2 regions of the Falsiruegeria sp. JB4-1 genome follow, and region 1 is predicted to be linked to the other one. Evidence: riboswitches for the same ligand, from Rfam matches in the RefSeq annotation. Region 1 holds a riboswitch; the other holds the start of a gene.
The links. A riboswitch is a leader RNA that binds a small molecule or an ion and turns the genes downstream of it on or off. The one in region 1 is predicted to bind cobalamin.

Region 1 (5,946 bases):
TAACGCAGCGCCACCCTCGTCGGCGTAGGGGGCCAAAACATGCGAGGGCAGTTTGTAAGACAGCGTCGCGGTTCCGTCGGGGTTTTCTGTCACATACATACGGATTGGCGCTTCGATCATCGCCGCTGTCGAGGTTTCCAGCACACGCACGGCGAAGTCATTGTTAAAGACGCCAATCACCCGGTTTCCGGGGATCGTAATACCGCGATTGGCAGCCGCCTTGGTGGGGCCCGCTTGTGTTACCACAATCAACCCATTGGATTTGACGGCGTCTTTCACGGCCTTGATCAAACCCTCAAAGGTCTGTGTCGTGGAATGGACGGCCCACCCTTCGCGCGGGTACAGGTCGTACGCCCATGCGGGCAGGGCAAGCATCAAAGCACCCAATACAGCGACGATCCGAAACATGACCTCTCCTTTTTGCGACCACATCCTTGTGCCATCAAACACCGCGCGGGTGTGGTCACGATTGCGTGGCCCAGATTGTCGCCCTAAGGTCGCCGAGAACATCAGTGAGTGAGGCAGAGATGACGGAGATGAACGGGGCAGAGAGCCTGGTGCACACGCTTTTGGATAGCGGAGTCGAGGTCTGCTTCACCAACCCCGGCACGTCCGAGATGCATTTCGTTGCTGCGTTGGACCACATCCCCGGCATGCGTTCGGTTTTGACCTTGTTCGAAGGCGTCGCGACCGGAGCCGCAGACGGGTATTATCGGATGGCGGGCAAACCGGCCTCGACCCTTCTGCACCTTGGCCCGGGTTTGGCGAATGGCATCTCGAACTTGCACAACGCCAAAAAAGCCGGGTCGGGTGTCGTCAACATCGTGGGCGAACACGCGGCCTCTCATCTGGAGCTCGACGCGCCGCTGACGGCGGATATCGAAGGGCTGGCGGCCCCGGTGTCTCATTGGGTGCATAGCGCCAAATCGGCTGCGGATGTTGGGGCGGATGCGGCGCGCTCGGTGCAGGCCGCAAACACGGCGCCGGGACAGGTCGCGACGTTGATCTTGCCGTCTGACACGGCTTGGACAAATGGCGGCCAAGTGGCCGCGCCCTTGGCGGCCCCGATCCGCATAGCGCCGACGGAGGCTGACATCGCAGAGGCCGCCGCAGCCTTGGACGGACCCGAGAGCTTGTTGCTTTTGGGCGGTGACGCATTGACGGCCGAGGCCTTGGAACTGGCCGGCAAGATCGCGGCGCAGACGGGCTGCGCCCTGCTGTCGGAATGGTCCAACGCCCGGATGGAGCGCGGGGCAGGCCGGGTGCCGGTTGCGCGCGTGCCCTATCCGATTGATCTGGCAGTCGAGGTTCTGGCGCCCTTCAAACGCATCGTGTTGGTTGGCGCGCGGGCTCCGATCGGATTTTTTGCCTATCCCGGCAAGCCTGCGGTTTTGACAGCGGACGGGGCCGAGATCATTGAATTGGCGGATTGGAGCGCCGATCTGCACGGCACATTGGAGGGACTCTGTCGGGCAGCAAGGGCAGAGGAAGCCAAGCCTGATCTGGCAACGCGCAACCCTGAGTTTTCGGTGACCGGGCCCCTAAACCCGGACAGTATCGCTCAGGTGCTTGGGCAGAAAATTCCCGAAGGCGCCATCGTTGTGGACGAATCCATCACCACGGGCCGCGCTTTTCACCCCGTGACCAAAGGGGCGGCTCCTCATACCTGGCTCAACAACTGCGGCGGTTCCATCGGCTATTCACTGTCCTGTGCCATCGGCGCCGCGATTGCCTGCCCGGATCACAAGGTGTTGACGCTGACCGGTGACGGATCAGCGCTTTATATGCCGCAAGCGCTCTGGACCATGGCGCGTGAGCAGCTGGACATCACTGTGGTGATCTGGGCCAACCATTCCTATCAAATCCTGCGCGGCGAGCTGACCAATGTGGGCGTCCAAAACCCCGGACCGCGTGCCATCGATATGCTGACACTGGACCGCCCTCGGATCGACTGGATCGCACAGGCCCGCGCCATGGGAGTTGATGGTGTGAGGGTTGAAAGTGCCGAGGCGTTTTCGGATGCATTGGAGGATGCCTTTGCCGTCGCGGGACCACGCTTCATCGAGGTGTCGATGTGAGCGAAGCAGTTTCAGTGCAACTGATGACTTTGCATTTGTGCACAACGTGCAGCGGAGAGCGCGATCGCGCAGGCGAGAGGGCTGCACTATCGCAGGCTTTGCAACAGGCAGGGTTGCTGGATCTCGTGACGCTGACCGAGCACGAATGCTTTAGCGCTTGCGCGCAGCCAGTGTCTATCAGCCTGCAAGGTAAGGGGAGGGCGAGCTATGTCTTTGCAGGGCTGTCCCTGATTGAAGATGCAGCGGACGTAGCCGCCACCTGTCAAACCTATCTGGACAGTCCAGGCGGCTGGATAGAAGACGCTCGTCCCTGCGGGCGACTGCGGCATTGTCTGAGGGCGCGGATACCCGCCCTTTGATTCTTTAGGTTTCCAATTTCCATCTATTGAAATCAAACAGGGGAAACTCCCGCACCCGAGCGATCCCGACTGCGTCGGCACCGCTAGCGGCTTTGGGCCAGGCATTGCGCGAAGCGCAATGCCTGGCCCAACGGGAGGAGGTGTTTCGTCAGAAACATCGACGACGGGCGGGAGGGCCCTCGCCACAGTGGTCGCAATCAATCGACCTGGATGACTGTCGTTGCTTCGACCGGGACCGAGTCCACCATCAACGGGCTGTGACTGTTGGCGTTCAGAGACACCTTGATCTCGACCTCACCCTTGGGAAGGTTCGTCAGATGATACCAGTTGCCATAGAGACGCCCCAGCTTATCACCGTTGGCGTAGACATGGGCGTGGCCTTCGCCGGGTACGTCTGCACGTGACGCGTTTTCGGGTGAAAAGGCGAAGTTCACAGGCGTGACTTTCAGATTCCAGCCAGACATCGGGTCCTTGAAGGCCTCGACGCTCACGGATGGCGCGTCGCTGCCTGCCGCGATGTTCACCGGCGTCGAGTGGTCGTGCGCCATGGATTCGGTGGCAGCCACACCGTGATGAGCCGGATCGCCGTGATCGTGACCATCAAAAGTCACGCCATTGCTTGCGGCGACGACAAAGCCTGCACCGCCACCAAACACCAGGCCGATGGCAAAAAGAGCGAGGGATCGGGACATGTACCATCCTCAGGAAAAGACAAAGAAAAACCCTGCCGAGAGACGCTCGGCAGGGTCTTATGACATTAAGATCAGGCCGTGGCTTCGGCGCGGGCACTCTCTGATTGCCAGAAGTATCCGGCGAATGTTCCCAGCAAAGCCCAGGCCGCCATGCCGACGCCAAAAGCGCGGGCGGCAAAGAGCGCACCGATTTCGGTCGGGACCGGGCCACTGAACACGGACGGTTCCGGCGCACCAATCAGATGCGGCGCCATCAGCAGCAACGCTGCGACTACATAGCTGACGATATTGCCACCAAAGGCGATCAGCCACATTGCGATGCCAGCAGCAGCGACCGTCGCAGTCCACCAGATCTGACGTGCGCCGACTTCGGCAGCCGCCACGCCAGGCACCTCAGGTGCCAGCGACAGGCCAGGAGCAAAGTGGAATGCCACAAAGCCTGCCAGACCCCACAGCAGCCCGGTGCGGGCATTGATCTCGTGCCCCTGGCCCTGGGCCACAGACATCAGGGCCACCATCACCAGTGCATAGCCCGTGTAGGTCAGCATGGTGAAGATGATGCTCAACCCGTCGCGCACCGGATCGGCGAACATGCCTGGCAGGTCGGGATGCGCGCTGACGGCTTCGGCGCCGAAATGCACCAATTCACCGCCCTCGTAGAGTTCGGCGTGCAGCAACACGGGTTGCACAAATACCAACTGCAGCAGGGCTGTAATCAACCCGGCTGCAGCGCCAGCGAACAACGCGCTGGTCAGAATACGACTGATCATGGCCTTAGTGGCAGGGGAAGCCAGTTGCGTGGCGTACATCGTGCGCGGCATCATGCAGGCCCGATGCCTGAACGTGACCGGTTACGGTGATGATCCCCAGGCCCAGTACCACTGCAAACAGAGCAGGCAGAATGCTTGAACCGGCGGCGGATGCCTTGATGGTTTTGGTCGTCATGTGTCGTCCTCCTAAGCCGTCGCACCCGACGGCAGGTGTTAAAGTTCCGTGCCTGGCAGGTCTCCTGGCTCGCGGGTCAGCGCCTTGTGCTCGCCTTCCCCAAGGGGCAATCCCCAAGAGTGGCTGTTTGAGCAAAGGCTCACCGCTTACAGTCGCGGGGGCGGCTTTGGCCTTGATCACTTGCATGACCGCACCAAATTCCCTCTTAGCATCCGGATTGCTCCGGCAGGACCAAGCCCCTTCATGTAACCGCGAATAGGGGGATGGTGCAATTGCGATTTACGACGCTTCCGCGCCGTTTTGACGCTTTTGGAGTAAATAAATATCCATGATCCAGCCGTGATCGGCTCGTGCTCTGGCCCGTGTTGCGAGAATCTCATCTGCGACCGAGTCGAGTTGACCAGAGATGAGAATCTGTTCCTTCATCCCCACGTAAGCGCCCCACCAAATGTGATATTCGTCCATCTCTAGGCTCTGGAACGAGCATTCGCCATCTAGCATCACAGCAACTTTGTGCATACCCTCGGGCCAACCATCGTCGCGAATGCGACGCCCGGTTGTAACCACATAAGGCGCGCCGATATCGTTGATCGGGATTGCATGAGCCGCCGTCAGTGCTTGCAGGGCCGTGATGCCCGGAATCACACGCGTCGTCGGGTAAGGTTCCAGTCGCGACGCAATTCTGAGTGAACTGTCATAAAGCGATGGATCGCCCCAAATCAACAGCGCCACCTGTTTGGCGTGCGGGTGCGCCGCAATAGCCTCTTGCCATCGCAGGGCGATGGCGTCGTGCCATTCGTCGACACCGCGCAAATAGCCATCCTCGGCGCGGCGTTTGGGGATGTCAAAATACGCAATCTCGGAGGGCGTTTCCGTAACCTGCGCGATGATCTCTTCGCGCAGCCCCGCCAGATCGGCTTTGTTCTCGCCTTTTCGCGGTATCAGGATCAGGTCGGCCTCGCGGATGGCCCGCGCGCCTTGAAAGGTCACGTGATCTGGGTTTCCGGTGCCGATGCCAATCAGGTTCAGCTCATACATCGTCGAACTCCGCCAGCGGACCGTAAAGGATAAGCGCGGGTGCCGTGCCGATCTCGGTGCTCAGGCGCTGGGCCAGCTCGCCCATGGTTGAGCGATGCAAAGCCTGATCCGGGGTCGAAACCGCCTCGGCCAGCAGAGCGGGTGTGTCGAGCGGCAAGCCGTGTTCGTGCAATGCTTCAACCAGCAATGGAAAGGTGCGTTTGCCCATGAAAACCACGGTTGTTGCCTGATTGTCGGCCAATGCGGGCAGGTTCAGGTCATCGGGCAGCTTGCCACTGACATCGTGGCCGGTCACGAACTGTACGCGGCGTGCGGTCAGGCGGCGGGTCAGGGGAATGCCCGCAGCAGCGGCGGCGGCCACGGCCGAAGGGATGCCGGGAATGATCTCGTATTCGATCCCGGCCTCGCGCAAGGCAACCAATTCTTCCTCTAGCCGTCCGAACATTCCACCATCGCCGGATTTCAGGCGCACCACCTTGGCCCCGGTCAGGGCATAATCCACCAGCAGGCGACTCACATGATCTTGCTTGGGCGAAGGGCGTCCTGCGCGCTTGCCAACGCCCACAAGGTCTGCGTCATCGCGAGCGTGGGTCAGGATCGGACCGCTGCTCAGATCGTCAAACAGCACTGCATCGGCATCGCCCATCCGATTCACGGCCTTGAGCGTCAGCAGTTCCGGATCACCCGGGCCAGAACCAATAAAGGAAACAAAGCCTGTCATTTGCTGTCTTCTGCAATGAGGTGAAAGAAAGTGCCGGTGACATGACCGCGAACCGAGCCGGTCTGTGGCCCTTCCGCCCCTTCGGCATCAAACACGCGTGCAAGTGGTGCATC
Region 2 (5,946 bases), 2.8 Mb from region 1:
CACCGATGCACAGCTTTTTTCCTTTTTTGCCCCGGATCGAGGTTTAGCATTTGTAGCAGCAGCTCAGGCCGCAGCTCTTCGCGCCTACCAATCATCTACTGCAGCTCGCGAACTTCCCCTGCTTTCGGCAGCTGCACCGTCCAAATTTGGCGGCAGAGCAGGCCCGCGGCGGTTCACAGATGTGCCAGCAGGCGCCGTTTCGATGCGGCACGTTGCTGATTTGCATGTTTTTCCGAACGAACTGAGTGCAGTTATTGCCGATGGGCGGCAGCTTCGGAATTGGCTGGAAATGTCAGCTTGTGTTTTCAACCAAATCGCGCCTGACACAACGGGCAGCTTGCTTAGGAACAGTGAGCACCCAGGGCACAATTTTGATGTTATCCACGGTTTAACCTACGAAATCGACATCACGTCTCCACCGCGCTTTGCACCGGATGGCAGATTGATCGATGCATCTCACCAACGAATCAAACAGCTTGAATACCAAGGCATCCCCGTAGGAAATGATCAAAAGTTTGCCGTGGCTTTAACCAATTATCGAGCAAATGGCGGAGGAAACTTTGCGGCCCTGAATGACGTTGAATCCATCGCCGTTCCGTCACACCGCATTCAACAATTGGTTCGCGACTATATCGTCGGCTCTTTACCCCCTGAAGCGCTGAACACTGAAGGTTCTGTTTGGCGCTTTACCCCCATCGGTGGAACGCAGGTTGTCGATCTTACCGGTCCAGCGGCACGCAACCATTTACCTGAGTTGCCACCGGAACGGGTCAGAGACCTTGGTCTGAACGCCGATGGTTTTCTAAAACTATCGATCTCACTCTAACAGTCGACTTGTCATTTCAACCTGACGAGCCTATATCGGCGACGAGAGGTTGGCGCGGGCGAGCGCCTCGCCAACCTGGTCAGGTCCGGAAGGAAGCAGCCACAACGAGCCCCGCTTGGGTCGATGTCCAACCTCTCACTTGAACCAACGCCGGGTCGTTGCCGCGACCACATAGCCCAAGGAGGGATTTCATGATTGTAGTTGCACCCCTTCGGGCAGAGAGCGTCTGAACACCACCTATTTTTGGTTTTCTGCCTGAAACAACGAAACAGTTGCGCGCTTGGCCGCCACTGTTGTTTGTTTGCATTCTGCAACAGGTAGACAAATGTCTAATGAATATAAGGACCTTGGATGGTCCAATCACTTTGCGGCACAAGTTTCCGCATCTTCACCCCTTCACATGTTCCGCATCTCGGCGGTGCATCGCGACCGCTTGACGGGCCTGTCGCCCAATGGCGAGCGCACCTTGTTTCCGCGACCCGGGCAGTCCACGGGCGGTTTCGCTGTCGGCGATTGGGTCGCGGCGAGTTCAGATGGTTTTATCGACCGGATATTGAACCGCAAAACACTGCTTTCGCGTCGTGCAGCAGGCAATGACGCACATTCGCAATTGATTGCGGCCAATGTCGACGTTTTGTTCATCACAAGCTCCTGCAACGCTGATTTCAGCATCGCAAGGCTCGAGCGTTATCTGGCTTTGGCTCATCAGGCTGGGTGTTACCCAGTCTTGGTTCTGACAAAGGCAGACGCCAGCCATGACCCCCAGGACTATGTGCGTCGGGCTGAAGCTTTGGAACCATACTTAACGGTTCTGGCAGTGAACGCACATGACACTAACGACTTGCAACAACTGCTGACGTGGTGCGCACACGGACAAACCGGAGCATTGGTCGGGTCATCTGGGGTAGGTAAGACAACCCTTACAAACGGTCTGACGACGGCGCAAAGCGCCACTGCGGAAATTCGAGAAGATGATGCAAAGGGCCGCCATACCACGACTGTACGCGCACTGCGTCGCATGACGAATGGCGGATGGCTTATCGACACACCAGGTATGCGTGCGCTGCGTATGCTCGACAACAAAGAGGGCATTGACGAAGTCTTCTCAGACCTAGTTGAACTTTCCCAGGAGTGTCGTTTTTCGAACTGCACTCATACTTCTGAACCTGGCTGCGCTATTCAGTCCGCCGTTGAACAAAACGATTTGGACCCAAATCGCCTGAAACGATGGCAAAAGCTGCAACGAGAGGACCGAATGAACTCGGAAACCGTGGCCGAAGCTCGGGCGCGCGACAAAGCGTTCGGAAAGATGGTCCGTTCCGTCATGAAAGAAAAGAAGGGTCGAAAGGGCTTTTGAAATACTTGGGCACCCCCTTGCAAGGGTGCCCAAGCCGTCGTTTTGTTGGAAAGTCAATTGACCTGCACCACAACAAACCGCTAGCCAGAACAAGATGGTTCTCAGGCCACGATTCTACGGTCTGGGATGAAAAGGGAACACGGTGAGACCCCAATTGGAGTCAAATCCGCGACTGCCCCCGCAACTGTAAGCGGAGAGCGACGCCGAAACACCACTGACCGTCAGGTTGGGAAGGTCGGCCAAGCGACGACACGCGAGTCAGGAAACCTGCCATCGAAACTGTAACTCGAACTCGGGCGGGGTGTCCGGGCTGACGCGATGGTCCTGGATACCATCCTTTCGGTCAACGGCCCCTCCGTTCAGCGCGGAGGGCGCTTTATGATCTGGAAAACAAACACACATCTGTTCACGGCAACCGTCTGTCAGCACACCAGCAAGAATTGCCCTGCGGTCAATCGAATGGCGGAAAAATTGGCTCAGGCGGTTGCGGCATCAAAGCCAATCACAACGGATGATTTCGAAATCGAAGGTGACAGTGTGCTAAAGCACTGCCCACACGATTGCCACGCCAGATTTGTCGCCACGCATGATCGCATCAGAATTTTCTGCGATGTCACATCCGAGATCGAAACCAGCGACCTCAATCGATTTGCAGACGCTCTTTTGAAACCCTCATCCGGCCCTGTAACGCTGGCGCTGTCGCAGTCTCCTTGCGCGTTGGTTGAGGTTCTTCCGATCAGTCCGCCGACGCAAGATACCGTGTACGCCTGCGTATGACACAGTCAATTCTTGTCAAGAATGCGCACCGACCTTCCAGTCGAAGCCCATTGCAACTGTTCATCCGTCTCGATTGCACAGGGTCTAACCGTACGAAGGCGTCCCAACGCGTCGCGTGGTTTCTCTCCGCATTCTATCATCAGCCTTAGGGCGATCATGCCGGAACGTCCGCACCCCCCTTGCAATGAACCAGTACGCGCCCTCCTCCGGACAATGCTTGTCGTGCCGAAGCACTGGCTTCAGGCCATTTCGAAAGAATATCCGGCGAAGGCGTTGCGAAGTCCTCGATTGGCAAATGGGTCCAGCGGCAGGCGCGACTCTGAATATCTGCCCCAAACATCTGTGCCCCGTGTTGCAGCATCTCTACATCGGTGGTCATGGACAACACGAGCCCCGGCGCCCAGGACGCGATCAGGTCGAGGTCCGTTTCGTAGTCTCCATACCGGCCCGGCAAGGGCGACAACGCCAACGTGCCGCCCCCAACCTGCAAGGCATAGATGACCATTTTCGACATGGACCGCTCCCCCAAATACTCTGCCTCAAATCATCGAACGACGAATGCAATTCCAAAAGTTGTACAATGAGGTTGGTCAATTCCAAACGAAATTCGGTGTAGGCCGCTGTGGACGCCGATCGCCCGTCCATCTACGCTAGGACCTCATGACGAATCCCACTGAGCAAACATGACCGACACCGCACCCGCCCCTTATCAGGTCCTGGCACGTAAATACCGCCCGGAAACCTTTGCCGATCTCGTTGGTCAGGACGCTATGGTCCGGACGCTAAAAAATGCCTTTGAGGCGGATCGAATTGCCCAGGCTTTTGTAATGACCGGTATTCGAGGCACAGGCAAAACCACGACGGCCAGGATCATCGCCAAAGGCATGAATTGCATCGGACCGGATGGCCAGGGACAGCCAACAACTGAACCTTGTGGGCAGTGTGAGCATTGTGTGGCCATTATGGAAGGCCGTCACGTGGATGTGATGGAAATGGACGCTGCCAGCCGCACGGGCGTTGGTGACATCCGCGAAATCATCGACTCGGTCCGGTATCGTGCCGCTTCGGCCCGCTACAAGATTTACATCATCGACGAAGTTCACATGCTGTCTACCAGCGCTTTCAACGCACTGCTGAAAACGCTCGAAGAGCCTCCTGCGCATGTGAAATTCATCTTTGCGACTACTGAAATCCGCAAGGTGCCTGTTACGGTGCTGTCACGCTGCCAAAGGTTCGACCTACGTCGGATCGAACCGGAAGATATGATTGCGCTATTGCGTAAAATCGCAACGGCTGAAAGCGCCGAGATCACAGATGACGCACTGGCTCTGATCACCCGCGCGGCAGAAGGGTCGGCACGGGACGCCACCTCGCTCCTCGATCAGGCGATCAGCCACGGAGCGGGCGAAACAACAGCAGATCAAGTTCGCGCCATGCTCGGCCTCGCAGATCGGGGCCGCGTGCTGGATCTAATGGATATGATACTGCGTGGCGATGCGGCAGGTGCGTTGACCGAGTTGAGTGCTCAATATGCTGAGGGTGCAGATCCGTTGGCCGTACTTCGAGATCTGGCCGAAATCACCCACTGGGTGTCGGTGGTCAAGATCACACCGGATGCGGCCGAGGACCCGACAATCTCACCGGACGAGCGCACGCGCGGCGCCCAAATGGCCGAGGCGTTGCCAATGCGCGTTCTTACTCGGATGTGGCAGATGCTTCTTAAAGCCCTTGAAGAAGTCGCTGCCGCGCCAAATGCGATGATGGCTGCAGAAATGGCGGTGATCCGCCTGACCCATGTTGCCGATCTTCCAAGCCCCGAAGAGTTGATACGCAAGCTTCAGGACACACCGCCTCCGCCACAGCCGAACCCGGGAGGGGGCATACCGGCTCCAGGTAACGGTTCGCCTGCCACTGTCGGAACAACGGCCTACGCACAAGGATCTCCGCACAGCGGAGGCAGCAGTGGTTCACCGGTCACTGCGTTGGCACATGACACAGTTACCGCTTTAGCCCGTTATCCCACGTTTGAACATGTCGTCGAATTGATCCGTACACAGCGTGACGTCAAGCTTTTGGTCGACGTGGAAACCGGTGTTCGACTTGTGGCTTATCAACCCGGCCGGATTGAGTTCACTCCCGCTGACACTGCGCCCCGCGATCTGGCCGCGCGTCTTGGTAGCCGCTTGCAATCATGGACCGGCAACAGATGGGCCGTCTCTGTTATTTCAGATGGTGACGCGCCGACAATCGCGGAAATACGCGATGCGGCCGAGAATGAACTACGGTCCGAGGCCGAGGCCCACCCCCTGGTGCAGGCGGTTCTAGCGGAATTTCCGAAAGCGAAGATAACTCATATTCAAACCCCCGAAGAACGTGCTGCTCAGGTCGAAACCGAAGCTTTGCCCGAGGTGGAAGACGAATGGGACCCATTCGACGACGAGTGATCGCGTAACCCTTGCACATAAGGGGGGCGGCCCGTATCTACCCCAAAATACATTTGCTAGGAGACACGAGATGCTCAAAGGACTTGGTGGCCTGGGCGACATGGCCAAAATGATGAAGTCTGCGCAAGAACTGCAGACCAAGATGACTGATATGCAAGACGAACTGCACAACATCATGGTTGTAGGTGAATCCGGTGCAGGCTTGGTCAAGGCAACCGCATCGGCCAAAGGCGAGCTTAAAGGCCTGGACATCGATCCCTCGATCTTTAACGGCGACGACAAGGAAGTAGTTGAGGATCTGATCCTGGCTGCCATCAAAGACGCGCAAACCAAAGCTGCCGATAAAGCACAAGATGAGATGGCAAAGCTGACCGAAAGTATGGGTCTGCCTAAAGACATCAAGCTACCCTTCTAGAGTTTCTCAGGGCGCGCTTGCGCCCTCGACCTGATCCGCGCACCGCCCTAGAATGACTGAAACACACGTCTTGAGGCGGGGCAGATGAGCAACACTGACATCGACAACCTGATCGACCTGATGGCCA

Region 2: linked by a shared signal. The riboswitch ahead of ACZ1HE_RS02270 (hypothetical protein) and the one ahead of ACZ1HE_RS16520 (CbtB domain-containing protein) in region 1 are both predicted to bind cobalamin.

What each region holds. Positions count from the first base shown of each region.
Region 1 is NZ_JBVFTZ010000001.1:3,216,927-3,222,872, reverse strand. It holds gene ACZ1HE_RS16545 (DUF302 domain-containing protein) at 1-408, opposite strand, end outside; gene ACZ1HE_RS16540 (acetolactate synthase large subunit) at 528-2,078, shown strand; gene ACZ1HE_RS16535 (DUF1636 family protein) at 2,075-2,437, shown strand; gene ACZ1HE_RS16530 (hypothetical protein) at 2,635-3,129, opposite strand; gene ACZ1HE_RS16525 (CbtA family protein) at 3,201-3,899, opposite strand; gene ACZ1HE_RS16520 (CbtB domain-containing protein) at 3,904-4,074, opposite strand; cobalamin riboswitch at 4,112-4,325, opposite strand; gene cobF (precorrin-6A synthase (deacetylating)) at 4,354-5,112, opposite strand; gene cobA (uroporphyrinogen-III C-methyltransferase) at 5,105-5,833, opposite strand; gene ACZ1HE_RS16505 (cobyrinate a,c-diamide synthase) at 5,830-5,946, opposite strand, start outside.
Region 2 is NZ_JBVFTZ010000001.1:461,974-467,919, reverse strand. It holds gene ACZ1HE_RS02285 (5'-nucleotidase C-terminal domain-containing protein) at 1-826, shown strand, start outside; gene ACZ1HE_RS02290 (metallophosphoesterase) at 1-47, shown strand, start outside; RNA gene ffs (signal recognition particle sRNA small type) at 869-967, shown strand; gene rsgA (ribosome small subunit-dependent GTPase A) at 1,227-2,183, shown strand; cobalamin riboswitch at 2,262-2,472, shown strand; gene ACZ1HE_RS02270 (hypothetical protein) at 2,562-2,960, shown strand; partial or broken gene ACZ1HE_RS02265 (protein-tyrosine phosphatase family protein) at 2,966-3,474, opposite strand; gene ACZ1HE_RS02260 (DNA polymerase III subunit gamma/tau) at 3,644-5,404, shown strand; gene ACZ1HE_RS02255 (YbaB/EbfC family nucleoid-associated protein) at 5,475-5,819, shown strand; gene recR (recombination mediator RecR) at 5,904-5,946, shown strand, end outside.